Regions from separate parts of the Faecalibacterium sp. Marseille-Q0746 genome, predicted to be linked through region 1. Evidence: predicted binding sites of a transcription regulator. Region 1 holds the regulator's gene; the other holds the start of a gene.
What was found. Region 1 encodes Rex, which represses fermentation and respiration genes when NADH is low (regulators of the CRP and FNR family bind a similar motif). Its sites were predicted from a motif close to ATTGTTAANNNNTTAACAAT; they were not measured.
Positions count from the first base shown of each region.

Region 2: coaD (pantetheine-phosphate adenylyltransferase) is a predicted target of Rex. The motif match lies at 2,197-2,216, and genes of this name have one in related genera.

Region 1 is NZ_JAFREI010000008.1:36,148-40,463, reverse strand. Features, by position in the region: gene J3351_RS06245 (ABC transporter substrate-binding protein) at 1-669, opposite strand, end outside; gene J3351_RS06240 (thymidine kinase) at 1,214-1,822, opposite strand; gene J3351_RS06235 (redox-sensing transcriptional repressor Rex) at 1,910-2,551, opposite strand; gene J3351_RS06230 (ClpP family protease) at 2,805-3,491, shown strand; gene J3351_RS06225 (MATE family efflux transporter) at 3,523-4,316, opposite strand, start outside.
Region 2 is NZ_JAFREI010000001.1:197,659-201,974, forward strand. Features, by position in the region: gene J3351_RS01010 (enoyl-CoA hydratase-related protein) at 1-171, opposite strand, end outside; gene J3351_RS01015 (acetyl-CoA C-acetyltransferase) at 288-1,502, opposite strand; gene coaD (pantetheine-phosphate adenylyltransferase) at 1,591-2,094, opposite strand; gene J3351_RS01025 (butyryl-CoA:acetate CoA-transferase) at 2,469-3,815, shown strand; gene J3351_RS01030 (AI-2E family transporter) at 3,867-4,316, shown strand, end outside.

The DNA of each region.
Region 1 (4,316 bases):
CACCATCAGGATCATACGGTCGTATGCGCCCAGGTGCAGGGGATAGTAATCATCGCCCAGCTTCTCCTGGAAAGCCTTGCCTGCTGCAAACAGGTCATCCTCAGTGGCGGGAACTTCGGTGATGCCGGCCTTGTTAAAGGTGGTCATGTTCCAGTAGAAGATACGGCCGGTCATGGAGATGGGCACGCACTGCTGTGCATTTGCAACGTTGCAGGCACCCAGCTTTGCGTCGTCCCACTGGGACATATCCAGGTAATCGGTGACGCTGTTCAGATCCAGGAAGGTCTGGCCGTTGCCGGAGTAGTTGTACAGCCAGTTCCAGTTGATCTGGCAGACATCCTCAGCCACGCCGCCTGCAAACTTGGTGGACATGGTGTCCTCCCAGCCGGACCATGCAGCGAAGGTGGGGTTGACGGTGATGGTGGTGTGCTCAGCAGAGAAAGCCTTCAGGGCCTCCTGGTAAGCGTTGTGGCGGGACTCGCCGCCCCACCAGCTCATGGTCAGGGTAACGGGATCGCTGCTCAGGCCAGCCACAGAAGCAGCCTCGGCTGCGGAAGAAGCGGTGCTGGAAGCAGCGCCGCCATTGCCGCCGCAGGCAGCCAGCAGACCAGCTGCACCAACAGCACCGGTGACCTTCAGGAAATCACGACGGGAAATTGCCTTGCTCATTGTTGTTCTCCTCCTAATAAATCAAAAAACATCGAGCGGGCCTTTCTGCACAAGGCTCGTTGTATACAAATATGATAACAAAAGGGATGGGAAAAAGAAAGATGTAAATTGAAGTGATACGGACAAAAAACGAACAAATATTGCTCTTGTGATTTGCAGCGATTTGACGGCATTGCCGAAATGAATAAACTTGGAGCGAAAAAATATGCAATCTGCATAATTGGATAGATTGCATAGAAACGGGCCGGGAGAGTGTGGCAGAACCTCTAAAATTGCAATGGTTTTGTAACTTTTTGCGAAATTGACGGTATAATGTTGTATACAACATGTGAAAAAAGTGACGATATCGCTATTTTATAAACTGATATATCAATTGTGCAAAAAACGTTCGCCGTGGGATACAACTGATATATCACTTTGGAAGGCGGCAGGCAAAAAAGAGCGCTGCCCAGCCGGGCAGCGCTCTGAAAACTGTAAAAAACGTTTGGGAAATCTGGGCTCTCATGCAGGAAGGGTGGCTCCTGTGCCTGCCGGAGATCGACACTTACTGTGCGTTCCGTTTGGCGTAAAACGCCCGCCGTGCCTTGAAATAGCACTGGGGGCACATGCTGACGTACTGCACATCGTTTTCCAGATCGATGGCGACCTGCTCGCCCTCAAAGACGAACTCCCCATTGACCCTGCGGCAGTTGCAGGTGGCCTTGCGCCCGCAGGTGCAGATGGTCTTCATCTCCTCAATGGTGTGGGCCAGCTCCAGCAGACGGGTGGAGCCGGGGAAGCCCTTGAGGGAGAAGTCTGACCGCAGGCCGTAGCAGATGACCGGGATGTTCAGGTCTACCGTGACCATGAACAGCTGCTCGGCCTGTGCCGGGGTAAAGAACTGGCTCTCGTCGCAGAGAACACAGGCCAGCGGCTGCTCCCCGGCAGAAGCGGCGCGCACGGCCTCGAACACATCCACCTCGGGCGGAATGAGCAGGTCGGCCCTGCGGCGCACGCCCAGGCGGCTGACCAGCTCGCCGCCGCCCTTGGTATCCACCTGGGGCTTCAGGATCAGCACCCGCATCCCCTGCTCTTCGTAGTTGTGGGCCACCTGCATCAGCGCAGTGCTTTTGCCGCTGTTCATGGCACCGTATCGGAAGTATAGCTTCGCCATAGTTGATCTCCTCATAAAAAGGCAACCCTCTCTGCTCGTTCGGGGGGAGAGGGCTGCCTGTTTTCTGTGATATGCTATAAGAATAGATCAGTCCTGATTGCGCAGGCGGTAACCCAAGCTCATCAGGCTGTCGCCCAGGTGGACGTTCTCCACCACCACTTCGGGGTAGGGCACCGACAGGTCGTAGTGGGAGAAGTTCCAGAAGCCTTTGATGCCCAGTTCGACCAGTCGGCCGCTGAGCTCTTCCGCACCGCTGCGGGGCACACAGAACACAGCCACCTCAGGCTTATGCTCTGCGCAGAAGGCCTCCAGCTCGTCAACGTGTAAGATCTGGATGCCGTTGATCTCTTTGCCCACCTCGCTGGGGGAATTGTCAAAGGCGGCGATCAGCTTGTAGCCGTTGGTGTCGGTGGTGATGAAGCGGCTGACTGCCTTGCCCAACCGGCCGCAGCCGATGAGGATGGTGGGCAGCAGGTCACCGTTGCCGAACAGCAGATGCTCCAGGATGGAAAGCAGGTTCTCCACCGAGTAGCCGATGCCCTGGCGGCCGTTCACGTCGCCGATGCAGTTGAAATCCTGCCGCACCTGAGAGGCCGTGGTGCCCATCTGGGCGGCCAGCTCGCGGGAGGAGATGCTGGTGATGCCGTCGTTCTTCAGCGTCCGCAGGTAACGGTAGTACTTGGGCAGGCGCTTGATCACCGGAAGGGAAGCTTTGCCGGGATTGTTCATGGAAATGGTTCTCCTTTCATCCAAAGGGAATGCCGGTCTCTTTGCGCCCTGCAAGGTGCACCGGCAGTTAAGACAGTTTATGAACAATAATGATATATACTTGTCAATCTTATTCTTAGTATAAAGTATACTGCAATGAGACAGAATGTCAAATCCTCTGGGCCAATTTTTTTCAAAGTAAAGAAATCTTAGCCGCCGCATATTGCTTCGATCCCCGGGAACACTGAAAAAAACACCCTGAGGAGGAGCCAACATGCCGGAATATGAAAAGGAAACCACCGAACAGCAGCGGCTGGAGAAAGAGCAGCTGGAAGATCTGGGAACGGTGTGGCGCACCCGCGGCCCCCATGCCATCCACTGCCTGACCGTGATCGGCCAGATCGAGGGCCATGTGGAGGCCCCGCAGGGCCAGAAGACCACCAAGTATGAGCATGTGATCCCGCAGCTGGTGGCAGTGCAGGAGGACCCCGCTGTGGAGGGCCTACTGGTGCTCATCAATACCGTGGGCGGGGACGTGGAGGCCGGGCTGGCGCTGGCAGAACTCATTGCCAGCATCTCAAAGCCCAGTGCCACGGTCGTGCTGGGCGGGGGCCACTCCATCGGCATCCCGCTGGCAGTCAGCGCCCGGCGCAGCTTTATCGTGCCCACGGCGACCATGACGGTGCACCCGGTCCGCCACTCCGGCATGATTCTGGGCGTGCCCCAGACCATGCGGTGGTTCGAGCAGATGCAGGAGCGCATCACCGGCTTTGTGGCGGGCCACAGCGGCATTACGGCAGAGCGCTACTCAGAGCTGATGCTCCGCACCGGTGAGCTGGTGATGGACGTGGGCACCATGCTGGACGGCAAAAAGGCCGTGAAGGAAAAGCTCATCGATCAGCTGGGCGGCATTTCTGATGCACTGGACTGGCTGTACCGGGAGATCGAGCGGGCAGAGTGAGAGCATGGGTCTGCCCGGGGCGGTGTCAGGCTTACAGCTCGCCCTTCCGCAGATACTTCACCATCATGGGGGCTTCATAGACCAGCATGAGGATCCAGCCCACAACATAGCTGTACGGCAGGGCCTCGATATCCATCTTCATCAGCAGCACAAAGACGGCAGCGGCCGCCACACGGCCTGCCATGTTGAGCGTGCTGCTGTTCAGGGTGATCTTGAGGTCGCCCAGGCCGCGGAAGCCGCCCTGGATGCCGTTGGTCAGCGAGGGCATCAGATAGAACAGGGAGACCAGCTTCAAAAAGCGCACCCCCAGATGCACCACGGCGGCATCGGTGACGAAGAGCCGGATGATGGGCTCGGCAAAGAAGAAGCAGACAGCGGTGATAAAAATGGCGTAGAGGAACTCCAGCTTCAGGCCGCAGAAGAAGCTGGCGCGGACACGGTCTTTTTTGCCCGCGCCGCGGTTCTGGGCCATCAGGGTGGTGGTGGCATGGCCGATGTTCTGCTGGGGCACATAGGCAAAGTCATCGATGCGGCCTGCGGCGGCAAAGGCGGCCATGGCGCTGACACCCATGGTATTCACGATGGCCTGAATGGCGATCTTGCCCAGCTGAACGGTGGCCTGCTGCATGGCGCTGGTCCAGCCGTAGCTGATGGTCTTTTTCAGCAGCGAGGAGTCAAAAATGAACCAGCGCCTGCCCAGCTGCAACACAGGGACCTTCCAGCGGATATAGATCAGGCAGAACACGCAGCAGAGCGCTTCGCTCAGCACGGTGGAAAGGGCACAGCCCTCGGAGCCCCAATCCAGCACCTCAACAAAGAACAGGT
Region 2 (4,316 bases), on a different contig from region 1:
CTTGTCGCCTTCGCCGGTCAGGACGATGCAGCGGATGGTCTCCTGATCGACAGCCTCAAAAGCTGCCTTCAGGTCTGCCAGAACCTCAGGGTTCAGGGCATTCAGTGCCTTGGGACGGTCGATGGTGATGATCTCGACAGCGCCCTGCACCTCGGTTTTTACAAAAGCCATTGTGAAAACCTCCAATTCAGATTCTCAGTGTTTCAAAACAGCTCCCGCGCCCCGGCAGAGTCTCCGGTCTGAGCCGGGGCGCGGGCTGTCATTCAATTCAATTCCAAAGGGAGAGCTTACATCTCAACGATGGTAGCGCAGCCCATGCCGCCGCCGATGCACAGGGTAGCCAGACCCTTGTGAGCACCACGGTGCTTCATAGCGTACAGCAGGGTGACCAGGATACGAGCGCCGGAAGCGCCGACCGGGTGGCCCAGAGCGATGGCGCCGCCGTTGACGTTCACCTTGCTCATATCGAAGTTCAGAGCCTGGCTGACAGCCACAGACTGTGCAGCGAATGCCTCGTTGGCCTCAATCAGATCCATATCAGCAACAGTCAGGCCAGTCTTTGCCATGACCTTCTTGGTTGCTGCGATGGGGCCCAGGCCCATGACCTCGGGCTCGACACCTGCCAGAGCACCGGCGACCCAGGTTGCCAGAGGCTTAACGCCCAGCTCCTTGGCCTTCTCCTCACTCATAACGACCAGAGCAGCAGCGCCGTCGTTGATGGCGGAAGAGTTGCCTGCGGTCACGATGCCGTCCTTGGTGAAAGCGGGCTTCAGGGTTGCCAGCTTCTCGACCGGGGTCAGACGGGGGCCTTCATCGGTATCGAACACGGTGTCGCCCTTCTTACCCTTGATGACAACAGGAACGATCTCATCCTTGAAAGCGCCGTCCTTGATGGCCTTGTCAGCCTTGACCTGGCTGTTGTAGGAGAACTCATCCAGCATCTCGCGGGTGATGGGGCTGTAGCCGTACTTCTTCTGGAAGGTCTCGTTGGTGCAGACATTCTCAGCGGTCATGCCCATGTGCTTGTTGAAGCCGGTGGCATCCCACAGAGCATCGTTGACCATGGTATCGACCAGCTCGCTCTTGCCCATGGGAGCGCCCATGCGGTAGCCGTAACGGCCCTTCATCATTGCAAAGGGAGCCATGTCCATGTTCTCCATGCCGCCTGCGACCACGATATCAGCATCGCCTGCCTCGATCATCTGAGCAGCCATGTTCACGCAGTTCAGACCGGAACCGCAGACCACGTTGACGGTGACAGCGGGGGTCTCGATGGGCAGGCCAGCCTTCAGGGAAGCCTGACGGGCAACGTTCTGGCCCAGACCAGCCTGGATCACGCAGCCCATGTAAACATGATCGACCTGCTCAGGCTTGACGTTTGCGCGGTTCAGAGCCTCCTTGATGACGATGGAGCCCAGCTCAGCAGCGGGGACGTTGGCAAGGGTGCCACCGAACTTACCAATGGCGGTACGGCATGCAGATGCGATAACGATCTTTTTCATGTGAATAGCCTCCTGATTGTGTATGTTGTGATTTAAGAAAGACTGTTTTATCAAAACGCCGAAGCGTTTCTTGCATAAGGAACGGGGGTCAGACGCTCTCTCCCCTGCTGCGCAGCTCGGCCATCTTCTGCTCCACGGCAGCTTCCACATTCGGGGTGACGAACTTGGAGATGCTGCTGCCGTAGCGGGCGGCTTCCTTTACAATGGTAGAGGAAAGATAGCTCCACTTGATGCTGGTTGCAAGGAACATGGTCTCAATACCGGGCATCAGCGCGTGATTGGTCTGCGCCAGCTGGATCTCGTTTTCAAAATCCGTTACCGCCCGCAGGCCCCGCACCATGACCGAAGCGTGGCGCTTCTTGGCGAACTCCACGGTCAGGCCGTCGAAGCTTTCCACCGTGACATTGGGGATACCCTTGCAGCATTCCTGCAGCAGGGCCACCCGCTCCTCCACGGTGAACAATGGGTGCTTTGCACTGTTGATGAGCACGGCCACGATCAGATGATCGTTGATCTTTGCCGCGCGCTTGATGATATCGAGATGACCTCGTGTGACCGGATCGAACGACCCGGGGTAAACTGCAGTTGCCATCGGTTTTGTCCTCCTTGCGCGCCTTTGAAAAGCGCATTGGTTCTGACATGATAGCACTTTCCAGTTTACTGTGCAAGATGTTCTTTTCTTCTGCTGCGGTGTATCGTTAATTTTTAAACAATCTTACCCGCAGTGCCACGCTGCATCCTGCTACGCTATAAGTAAAGCACATCGTCAAAATTTTATCAAGTATTTTTTGTGTAAAATTTATTTTTTGTGCACCAAAGAATCTCTACAAAAAGCTAAGATTTTTAGTCATATTGCATCCAGCCCTGTTTTTTGTCAGGAAAGTATTGATTCTCCCGTTTGTTAATGATATAACTAAGTTGGAATTTACAATTCCTTTATGTTATTGTAAGAGAGGATGGTTTATAATGGATTTTACGGAATTGTATGCGCAGAAGAAAATGACAGCTGACCAGGCTGCCGCGTTGGTCAAAAGCGGCGACTGGGTGGATTACGGCTGGGCCGTGAACACCCCCGTTGCAGTGGACGCTGCCATTGCAAAGCGTCTGCCTGAGCTGGAGGATGTCAACTTCCGCGGCGGCATCCTGATGTGGGTGCCCGCCATCTTCCAGATCGAGGATCCTGCGACCCACATGACCTGGAACAGCTGGCACATGGGCGGCATTGAGCGCAAGGCCATTGCCCAGGGCTTCTCCTTCTACTCCCCCATCCGCTACTCTGAACTGCCCCGCTACTATCGCGACAGCTCTGACCCCGTGGATGTGGCGGTGTTCCAGGTGACTCCCATGGACGAGCACGGCTATTTCAACTTTGGTCCCTGTGCTTCCCACCTGGGTGCCGTCTGCGATAAGGCCAAGAAGATCATCGTTGAGGTCAACCGGAACATGCCCAAATGCCTGGGCGGCACCGAGAACTGGGTGCACATCTCCCAGGTTGCCGGTGTTGTGGAGGGCAGCAACCCGCCCATCGGCCAGATGGCCGCTGCCGGTGCCGCCACTGAGGTCGATCTGAAGGTGGCAAACCTCATCGTCCCGCAGATCCCCGACGGTGCCTGCCTGCAGCTGGGCATCGGCGGTATGCCCAACGCCATCGGCAACCTGATCGCGCAGAGCGACCTGAAGGATCTGGGCGTGCATACCGAGATGTATGTGGATGCCTTTGTGGATATTGCAAAGGCAGGCAAGATCACCGGCCGCCACAAGAATCTGGACAAGGGCCGTCAGGTCTACGCCTTTGGTGCAGGTACCCAGAAGATGTACGATTACCTGAACAACAACCCGGAGTGCATGGCCGCTCCCGTGGAGTACACCAATGACATCCGCAGCATCTCCGCCATCGACAACTTCATCTCCATCAACAATGCGGTGGATATTGACCTGTTCGGTCAGGTGAACGCGGAGAGTGCAGGCATCAAGCACATTTCCGGTGCAGGCGGTCAGCTGGACTTTGTCCTGGGCGCATACCTTTCCAACGGCGGCAAGAGCTTCATCTGCCTGTCCTCTACCTTTATGAATAAAAAGACCGGCAAGCTGGAGAGCCGCATCCGTCCCACCCTGGAAAACGGCAGCATCGTCACCGACACCCGCGCAAACGTGCACTACCTGTGCACCGAGTACGGCTGTGTGAACCTGAAGGGACTGACCAGCTGGGAAAAGGCAGAAGCACTGATCAGCGTGGCACACCCCGATTTCCGGGACGAGCTGATCGCCGAAGCCGAAAAACTGCACATCTGGCGCAGGAGCAACAAGCGCTGACATTGCCGCAGGGAATCCTGCTGTCTGCGGCAGGAATGGAGTTTCTATGACATGATGGACAAAAAACCGCATATCAAACCCTATCTCTACGGAATGTTCGCAGGCTTTGGCGCGATCAGCCTGAGCATCCTCTTCTTTTTCCTGATCTACCGCTTTCAGGGCTTCGGCAATGCCGTTTCAACCCTGACCGGCATCCTGATGCCCTTTATCTACGGCAGTGTCATTGCCTATCTGCTCAAGCCGGTGTGCAACTGGCTTGAAGCATTTCTCCACAAGCTGTTCCCGGAAAGGATGCACCGCTTTGCCAACATGCTGGCCGTTGCTTTGACCATCCTGTTCGGCCTGCTGCTGATCTACGCTCTGATCATGATGATCGTGCCGCAGCTCATCAACAGCGTGACCGCCCTGTACTACACGGCACGTGACAACATCGGCGACTTTGTGGAGTGGATCTCCAGGCAGGAGTTCATTGCCAACAACAAAAAGCTGCTGGACTTCATC